3 regions of the Gardnerella sp. c23Ub_4 genome follow, and region 2 is predicted to be linked to each of the others. Evidence: riboswitches for the same ligand, from Rfam matches in the RefSeq annotation. Region 2 holds a riboswitch; each other region holds the start of a gene.
The links. A riboswitch is a leader RNA that binds a small molecule or an ion and turns the genes downstream of it on or off. The one in region 2 is predicted to bind thiamine pyrophosphate.
Positions count from the first base shown of each region.

Region 1: it holds a riboswitch for thiamine pyrophosphate, as region 2 does, so the genes downstream of both, thiM (hydroxyethylthiazole kinase) here and NYP67_RS05900 (ABC transporter permease) in region 2, are expected to answer to the same signal.
Region 3: it holds a riboswitch for thiamine pyrophosphate, as region 2 does, so the genes downstream of both, NYP67_RS02895 (ECF transporter S component) here and NYP67_RS05900 (ABC transporter permease) in region 2, are expected to answer to the same signal.

Region 1 is NZ_JANUYO010000001.1:384,205-387,483, reverse strand. It holds gene NYP67_RS01685 (bifunctional hydroxymethylpyrimidine kinase/phosphomethylpyrimidine kinase) at 1-61, opposite strand, end outside; gene thiM (hydroxyethylthiazole kinase) at 67-1,584, opposite strand; TPP riboswitch at 1,573-1,664, opposite strand; rRNA gene rrf (5S ribosomal RNA) at 2,021-2,137, opposite strand; rRNA gene NYP67_RS01670 (23S ribosomal RNA) at 2,305-3,279, opposite strand, start outside.
Region 2 is NZ_JANUYO010000003.1:65,836-69,114, forward strand. It holds gene NYP67_RS05890 (L-lactate dehydrogenase) at 1-95, opposite strand, end outside; gene eno (phosphopyruvate hydratase) at 306-1,601, opposite strand; TPP riboswitch at 1,749-1,855, shown strand; gene NYP67_RS05900 (ABC transporter permease) at 1,866-2,654, shown strand; gene NYP67_RS05905 (ABC transporter substrate-binding protein) at 2,685-3,279, shown strand, end outside.
Region 3 is NZ_JANUYO010000001.1:735,380-738,658, forward strand. It holds gene NYP67_RS02885 (DivIVA domain-containing protein) at 1-402, shown strand, start outside; gene recO (DNA repair protein RecO) at 457-1,209, shown strand; TPP riboswitch at 1,296-1,397, shown strand; gene NYP67_RS02895 (ECF transporter S component) at 1,434-2,054, shown strand; gene NYP67_RS02900 (ABC transporter substrate-binding protein) at 2,227-3,150, shown strand; gene NYP67_RS02905 (phosphotransferase enzyme family protein) at 3,259-3,279, shown strand, end outside.

The DNA.
Region 1 (3,279 bases), on a different contig from region 2:
AATCATATAATTTAGAAATTGATTGCAAAGGTGCTTGAGCTTGCGAAAATTGATTATTCATTATTTTTATTCCTTCGTAATAGCATCGCGTAATTTGCGCGCTTCTTCGCAAGGATTTTGCGCAAGCATTAGAGCAGATACTACGCATAAACCATCTATTGAAGTGCTTTTAATAGGGAATACCGTATTTTCGTTAACGCCGCCAATTCCGAGCGTACTAATGCCGAGTTCTTTAGCGCGTTTAGCAATCTTTTCTACTCCTTCAACACCTAAAGCAGGAGCAGCGTCTGGCTTAGTGGCAGTAGGCCAAATCGGACCTATTCCAATAACATCAGGCAATGCCACATTTTCTTTAGCACATTCGTTATAAACGTAATCTAACTGTTCTAACTTTTCTATAGAAAGCCCAACCATCCATTCTGCAGGAATAGACTTACGCGCTTCAATATAAGGCGTATCTGTTTGCCCAACATGCAAGTTGAGTCCTAAGCTTTTAGCGCAATCTATACGATCGTCAACAAAAATCGGCACGTTTCCGCAACCATTAGCAAGCATTTTGTCTCGCAAGCTTTGAGCTTTATTATTAAAAGTTTCGCTATTTGCGTACTTATCGCGCAATTGAACTACGCTTGCTCCGCCTTTAACGCAATCAACTGCAATATCTTCTTCTGCTCGATTGCTCATCTTTGGGTCTGTTATAAAGTATAAAGACCAATCAACAGGGTCGAGTTCAAATTCAATATTCGCTAGTTTCAGCATCTCGTCTGCGCTCAAATCCATAAGCGCATCCATCCATAATGTTCTAAATGCACCTGGCGATGTTGAGCGTTGTGCTGCCCAAGTTCCTGCTGCAGCAGCGTGCACGTGAGCGGCAACTGTTGCTGCAAAAGGTCGATTTCGATTTGCTCCAACGTATGCTGCCACCAATGCGCCAAGAGAGCAGCCCGTTCCGACTACTTTCGTCATTATCTCGTGACCGCCCGAGACTCGTGCCGAGCATCCGTGACCATAAATAGCGTCTTTTTCGCCAGAAATAGCCACTACCGAGCCATAGAGTTTAACTAGCTTCTTAGCAGCTGCAACTGCTGAATCAACGGAGTCTCCAGCGTCTACTCCCTTACCGCCGCTTTCTTCTCCAGCTAAACCTAAGATTTCGGAAGCGTTTGCACGAATTACAGTAGGATGACTTTTAACGATTTCGCGCGCGTATTGCGTGCGTGGAGCTAAACCGCCAACTGCAACTGGGTCAAGAACCCATGGAGTGTGTGCTTTTACAGCTCCGCGAATTGCAGCATCCATAGATTCTTTGTCTACTGGCCTATACGTTCCAATGTTTACTAATACACCAGATGCGATTTGAGCAAATACTTCAGCTTCTTCTGCGTCTACGACCATTGCTGGCGATGCACCAGCAGCTAGCAGAACGTTTGCCGTTATTTCTTGAACAACATTATTCGTTACGCAATGTGTTAGCGGATTTTTTGCGCGCAAAGCTTCGATGCATTCACGTACATCTTGAACGAATTGCTTGCAACGAGCATTAGTTGAGAATTCACTATTTTTAGAGCACGACACAGTAGTCATGATTTTCCCTTCGCTAGTACTAACTAGATCAGGTTCAACGGGTATAATCTCAGCGCTTTCGCGCACCCCGAACCCATATTTGACTATATATGTTCGTTATGACGTTATTTACGCGCGCGACGACCTACCTTTTCGCTTAGAGCGTAGCGCGAGAGGCGCTTTGACTGAGCTTGAAATTGCATAACGCATTTCAAGCTCCTTCAAAGCGTGATTTGGCTCAAATGTAAAGTCCAGTGGACTTTACATGCCAAATCAGCCGAGCGGCTACTAATAGCCGTGAGGAATAGCGCGCTGTAACGCGCGAACGAGGACCTTCCATGTAGTGCGTTTGTATAACGACACGACGTAAATCAAGTACAATCGCACTACAAGAATACGAGCGTGTTAAGCATTAAAAAAAAAAGCGGGGAGTTTATACTCCCCGCTAGAAAGAATAATGCGGCAGCGTGTTAGTCTCCCACACCCTATCGAGTGCAGTACCCTCACCGTGTCAGGCCTTAGCTTCCGGGTTCGGAATGGGACCGGGCGTCTCACCTGAGCCATGACCACCGCAAAACTAGATTATACACTCGCAATACGCGAGCGGCAAGCTGGCGGTTTGGGAACCGGACATGAACGCGAGCAACAAGAAGAAACAATCATCAAAATCAACAACTTAACCATAATCATGACCGCTTAACACTCCCTAATGTTAAGAGAATTAAACGATAAGCAATACAAGTAGTATCACAATCGCCCATTAGTACTGGTCAGCTCCACCCCTTACAGGGCTTCCACATCCAGCCTATCAACCACGTGTTCTACATGGGGGCTCACACACAAAGTGCAAGGAATGCTAATCTTGGAGCAGGCTTCCCGCTTAGATGCTTTCAGCGGTTATCCCTTCCAAACGTAGCTAACCGGCAGCGCCACTGGCGTGACGACCGGCATACCAGAGGTTCGTCCACCCAGGTCCTCTCGTACTATGGGCAGGTCTCCTCAACATTCCAACGAGCGCAGAGGATAGAGACCAAACTGTCTCACGACGTTCTGAACCCAGCTCGCGTGCCGCTTTAATCGGCGAACAGCCGAACCCTTGGGACCTGCTCCAGCCCCAGGATGCGACGAGCCGACATCGAGGTGCCAAACCATCCCGTCGATATGGACTCTTGGGAATGATCAGCCTGTTATCCCCGGGGTACCTTTTATCCGTTGAGCGATGCCACGTCCGTACGCCGGCACCGGATCACTATCTCCGACTTTCGTCCCTGCTCGACCCGTCAGTCTCACAGTCAAGCCCGCTTGTGCGATTACACTCAAAACCCGATTGCCAACCGGGCTGAGCGGACCATTGAGCGCCTCCGTTACTCTTTAGGAGGCAACCGCCCCAGTTAAACTACCCGCCAGGCACTGTCCCTAACACGGATAACGTGTCGAGGTTAGACGCCAGATATGGAAAGAGCGGTATTTCACTTGTTGACTCCACGCAAGCTAGCGCCCACGCTTCAAAGCCTCCCGCCTATGCTACACGATCCACACCTAACGACAATACCAAGGTATAGTAAAGGTCCCGGGGTCTTTTCGTCCTTCTGCGCTTAACGAGCATCTTTACTCGTACTGCAATTTCGCCGGGCTCCTGGCCGAGACAGTGGGGAAGTCGTTACGCCATTCGTGCAGGTCGGAACTTACCCGACAAGGAATTTCGCTACCTTAGGA
Region 2 (3,279 bases):
TAAAGATACAAATCATCAGCGTGACCGCCAACAACAAGTTGATGCGCTACTGCTGCACCAACGTTTCCCATGCCTATAACAGCAACTTTTCTCATATGAAACATCTCCTTCCGTTTTTAGTTTTCCATAAAAAATAGCACTATTTTGAAGAGAATAAAAGTAATTTTAGAAAAATTTATATATTTTTTCAAAAAATCGCTAAAATATACGAAAAACGGCCAATCGCACGAATGCGACTGGCCGAATTATGCTACAGTCTAAATCTTAAACAAGACTTACGTAGAACTTATAAAAGCTCTAGCATATTACTTCATATACTTCTTGCAAGCCTTGAATGCGCTGTAACCAGCATATTGAGCGGTAGAACCAAGCTCTTCTTCGATCTCAAGCAAGCGGTTGTACTTAGCAATACGCTCGCCGCGAGCAGGAGCACCAGTCTTGATTTGGCCAGTGTTCTTAGCAACAGCAAGATCAGAAATGGTGGTATCTGGGGTTTCACCAGAACGGTGAGAAACCATAGAAGTGAAGCCATTCTTGGTTGCAAGCTCAATAGCGTCGAGGGTCTCGGTAACGGAACCGATCTGGTTCAACTTTACAAGCAAGGAGTTAGCTGCTCCAAGCTCAATACCCTTAGCCAAACGCTTTGGATTAGTAACGAGCAAGTCATCACCAACGAATTGCAAACGATCGCCAAGACGCTTGGTAATCTCTGCCCAATCATCCCAGCCTTCTTCCTGGAATGGATCTTCGATGGAAACGATTGGATACTCGTTGATGAGCTTCTCGTAGTAATCAAGCATGTAAGCGGATTCGCGCTCTTCGCCGTCGAAACGATACTTGCCAGTTTCCTTGTTGTAGAACTCAGAAGAAGCAACGTCGAGGGAAATACCAATCTGCTTGCCTGGCTCGTAACCAGCAGCTTCGATTGCATCCATAATGTACTTCAAAGAATCTTCGTTGGACTTCATCTTTGGAGCGAAGCCACCTTCGTCGCCAAGACCAGTAGCCAAGCCTTCCTTCTTCAAAACGTTCTTTAAGGTGTGATAAACCTCAACGCCAGCGCGCAAAGCGTCGCTATAAGTAGCAAAACCGTATGGAGAAATCATGTATTCCTGAATATCGGTTGCAAAATCAGCGTGAGCACCACCGTTCATAATGTTCATGTTTGGAACTGGAAGAATGTGGCCATTTGTACCGCCAATGTAGCGATACAAAGGAAGCTCAGCAGACTCAGCAGCAGCATAAAGAGCAGCAAGAGAAACGCCAAGAATAGCGTTTGCGCCAAGCTTGCCCTTGTTTGGAGTGCCATCAAGCTCGATCATTGTTTCATCAAGAGCGCGCTGATCAGAGGCATCCATGCCAATAACCTTTGGCGCGATTACTTCGTTAACAGCCTTAACTGCTTCCAAAGTACCCTTGCCCTGGTAGCGGGACTTGTCACCATCGCGACGCTCCCAAGCTTCTGCCTCACCAGTTGAAGCACCAGAAGGAACTAAACCAATTCCTTGAGCGCCATCTTCGGTCTCCAAATAAACCTGAACAGTAGGATTTCCACGAGAATCCAAAATTTCGCGTGCATATACGCTTTCAATAGCTGCCACAACTACTCCTTATTTATCTGTTGGTTGTGTAACATATTTAAGATTAATGCGTTTTATGGACGTTATTTAATAACGTAAGTCGTTAAGCATACAAGACTATATAATCCAAGCTTTTGTTAATTTGTCCACACCTTTGTACAATAATAACAAACTGGCACGGGGTGCAATTATTTGCTTGATTGTAATTGCTGAGATCATACCCGTCGAACCTGATATAGCTAGTACTATCGAAGGGAATGTCGAATGGTTAGCCATTGTAAGAGCATGCTAAAAAATGCATCTTCTTCACTACGTTTATTTGTGCCATGGCTTTCTACACTTGTCATACTTATTGGATGGTTTTTAGCTACACTTGGGCCTAAAGAGACTAGGCACATTCCATCACCTGCAGAAGTAATTAACGCTTTTCAAGAATTAAACTCAGAAGGTTTAATTTGGCCTTCGTTGGGAATTAGTTTTACAAGAGTTATTGCAGGATTATGTTTAGGAATGATAATTGCAGTTCCAGCAGGAGTTATTTCTGGTAGCACAAAGCTGGGCGACATTATTATTAACAAGCCTGGCCACATGCTACGGTCTGTTCCTTTTACTGCACTAGCACCTTTGCTTATTATTTTATTAGGCATTGGTGAGACTATGAAAATAGCTCTTATTGCTATAGGCGTATTTGGAACGTTCTACGTAAATATGAGGGATGGAGTTCGTAATATTGATCCCAAACTCTTGGAATTAGCTCGCGCATACAAAGTAAATAGCAAAACAGTATTTTTCACAATTCTTCTTCGAGGAGCGCTACCTAACTTTATGACTGCTTTACGCTTTGCAATATCAGTGTCTTGGGTGGCATTGGTAACGTGTGAAACAGTCAACGCTTCAAAAGGAATTGGATATGTTCTTGCAAGATCACAAGAATTTTACAGACCAGATCAAATGCTACTATGCATAGTTTTATACGCGATTGCAGGCCTACTTTCTGAAGGAATTGCAACACTTTTAGAAAAAATTTGCATGCCTGAGCGACGTTCATCCATCGTTAAAATCAAACAGAACTAAGAATATTAGCAAAATAATTAGGAGAATAAAATGGCTAAATTCGCATTATCTACAACAAGTAAGCGAGCATTAGCAGCTGCATGTGCTTTGTGCGCAACGATAGCTCTTGCATCATGTGGCAGCACTAAACAATCTAAACAATCATCTTCAACTTCAAACAATGGAATTATGCGCGTAGCATATCTTTCAACAGCTAACTATCTAACAACCTTGAAAAATGATGATTTTGCACAAAAAGAATTTGACAAGTCAACAGTAAAATTTACAGGACCTTACACTCCTCTAGACGCATATGCTGCAGTCAATAGCGGCGCTGCAGATGCTTCTTCAACAGGAACTACTCGCTTTATTGATTGGGCTTCAAAAAATCAACCATGGGTTGCATTCGCTATTGAATACTACAACGGAGATTCTCAAGGAATAGTAGCAGCACCAAATAGCGGTATTAAAACACTAAAAGACTTGTACGGAAAGAAAATTGGAATCATAGCTAAAGGTGGAACTGGAGATTACGTAATTCACCGTTCATTTGAAAAAGCCGGACTAGACCCATCTAAAGTTCAAGAAGTAGAGATGAGCCCAAAGAACTTCCACGCAGCATTCACAACTGGGCAAGTTGATGCAT
Region 3 (3,279 bases), on a different contig from region 2:
GCATTCCCTCCGTCTTATGCTCCTAATGCTGCTTCCAACAATTTTGCTACTAACAATAATGATTTTGGAAAAGTTAAAGATGCAGAAAAGAAGGAAGATAGCGCGAATGTTGTTAGTGCGAATGCTGATGGTGTAAATAATGCAAATGCTAACAATGCAAGTAATAACAATGCAAATGATTCTAAATCCATTGGAGATTTGAATCTTTCACTTCTTGCTTCGCCTAAGTTCGAGCCTTCGCAAAGTCTTAATTTAGATATTCCAGATCTTTCGTTCCCTGTTATGAACCATTTTGACACTTCGGTTGAAGATTCTTCTCGCGAAGCAAATAATGATTCAGATGATTTTGACGATACTGGCGAATCTAATTTTGGCGGATTTGTAAACCCAAATCATAATTAATAATCTATTTTTCACTTAGATTTAGGGATTATACAAGCTAAGAGTTATTGATTAATGCCGTTATATAACGATGAAGCTGTTGTTCTTAAGACTTTTCCTCTTGGGGAAGCTGATCGAGTTATTGTTATGCTCACTAAAAAGCATGGCAAGGTTCGAGCTGTTGCAAAAGGTGTAAGGCGGTTAAAATCTAGATTTGGTGGGCGCTTAGAGCCATTTATGCGTGTTAATGCACTTTTTGCAACTGGCAAAACTTTTGATGTTATTTCTCAAGCGGTTTTAGTTTCGCCTTATGCTGGTAGCATTTGTGCGGATTACAATCTGTATAGTTGTGCTAGCATGATTGCAGAGATTGCAGACGATTTGGTCTCGTCTTGCGCACAATATTCGGATTCTTGCTCACAATACAATCTTCTTATAGCTGCTTTGTCTGCTCTTTCTAAAAGTTTGCATAGTGCTGAATCAATCGCGCTTTCGTACGTTTTAAGAGCATTGCAATTAGCTGGATGGTCTCCTAGGTTAAATGAGTGCGTTATTTGTTCAACACGCAATGATTTAGACTATTTTTCGGCAGCTAGTGGTGGAGTTATGTGCTCTAAAGATCATGCTTTAGAGTCTATTAAGTGCAATGATTTAGCGCGTTTTCAAATGATTTCATTAATTAATGGCGATTGGCAAAATTTAGACGGAACAAGTATTGACGATTTAACGTCTAAATGCGTTGAACAATGGTGCGAATATTGGTTAGAAAAGCCTATTAGATCTATGCGTTTAAGCGAAAAAAATTCTAATTCGCTGTATTTTGATTAGAGTTTCTATTATCTTAATGAGCGATTTTGTTAATTTTATGTTTGAATTTTATAAAATTTGTCCTCGCTGTCTGATGCAATATGAATGATATCAGGCACGGGTGCTCTTTTAAGAGCTGAGAAGATTACTGTCTAACCGTTTAACGTGAATCGGGTAATGCCGACGTACGGAGTTTTCTGCAGGGTCGCCTTTGTTTGATTGGTTAAAGATGAAAGGAGACCCTAATGGGTACATCTGTTGAAGAAGAGACCGTGCGTCCATCCTTGCGCTGGAACGTGGCTGATGTTACGCTCACGGTTGTTATTGCTGTAGCTTCTGGTATTATCTTCTGGGGCATCGGCTTGATTAGTGAGCCTATTTCTGCTGCTCTTAAGCTTATTCCAGTTCCAGGCGTTAGCGCATTGTACTATGGTTTGTTCTACTTCGCTGGTCCTTTAGCTGCTATTATGGTTCGCAAGCCAGGCGCTGCACTATTCGGCGAGTTTATTGCTGCAATGGTTGAGTTGACTGTTGGTAGCCACTGGGGCGGTATTGGTACCGTTCTTCCTGGCTTTGTTCAGGGCTTGTTTGCTGAGTTTGCATTCTTGTTTGTTATGTATCGCAAGTGGAACGTTGGTTTGACTGCACTTTCTGGCGCATTAGCTGGTTTGGGTGGAATCGTTTCAACCTATCCGTTCTACTACGCAGGTGTTCCAATCTTCGGCGCATTCATGATGATTCACACACTTTGCAGCATGATTTCTGGTGCTGTAATTGGTGGTGTAGTTATGTGGTACTTGTACAAGGGTATTGCTGCTACTGGCGCATTGAGCCGTTTTGCTTCTGGCAAAGAAGTACGCGCTTAAGTCTTAACTTTTGCTAGTAAGATTTGATTTGTGGGCGGGGGATTAATCACCTCGCCCACTTTTGTAAAGTCGCAAGAAAAATCGCAAGTTAGCAGCGCGCAAAAGTCGCAAGAAAAGTCGCAAATAAAAGTCAAGATAAAATCACAAATCACTATAAAACAAAGGAGTTAGTATGCTAAGAGTACGTCTTGAATATGTGCATCCATGGACGAATCACGCAGGAATGTACCTTGCAAGAAAGCGCGGATTATATGCGCAATACGGATTAGACGTAGAGTTTACAAGCACAGATACGGAGCGTGGAGATGTTCCAGCATGCTTGGAGCGCGGAGAAGTAGACATAGCTCTTGTTCGCTTAAATCAGCTTTTTGCTCATCAAAATGGCGCAAACAAGCTAACGTCGTTTGCTGTAATGAATCAATCTCAAATTGGTGGAATCATAACAAATAAAAACACGGGCATTACGCGATTTAAAGATCTAGAAGGAAAGCGCGTAGTAATCCCTATGGGCGTTAAGCGCTTATACACGGAGCTTCAGCAGGCGGTTGCTGCCGACGGAGGCGACTTTAGCAAGCTGATTACAATTGACCCAGGCCCATGGGAGCCAGACATTCGAGCAGTAGAGCGCGGAATGTGCGACGCTTTTATTAACGTTGCTTGGTGGGAGCCATACCAGGGTTCGCTTCCATTTGATCAAGTTGTTGTTCTTCCATTCGATTCTATTGGCGTAGCTCCGCATCATTCTTACTATGTTTGCGCTCGCCAAGAGATGATTGAGCGAAATCCGCAATTAATACGCAACTTTGCAAGCGCAACCGTTAAGGGCTATGAACTTGCAGGAAAAGACCCGCAGGCTGGCGTTGATGCTTTGCAAAATGCGCTTTGCCATATTAGCCCAGAGGCTTTGCGCGCCTCGCTAGACGAAGTGATTCCGTCTTGGTACGACAAGAATGGTCGTTGGGGTACAGCAGACATGGCTTTGGTGGAAAACTACACTCGTTGGATGGGTGAAAATGGCCACTTAAGTGTGCCTCTTGATTGCGCGCTAAAGAGCCTAGAAAGCGGATGCGTAACAAACGAGTATTTGCCAGAATAGTCGGCCAGCATGTGCTTGAATCGCAAGCATAATAACGATTGCAAACGCAATTACAATCGAAAATAAATATCACAATTCAATGAACCTGTGGCAATAATTGGAGCAAATATGGAAAACGAAAGCAACGAC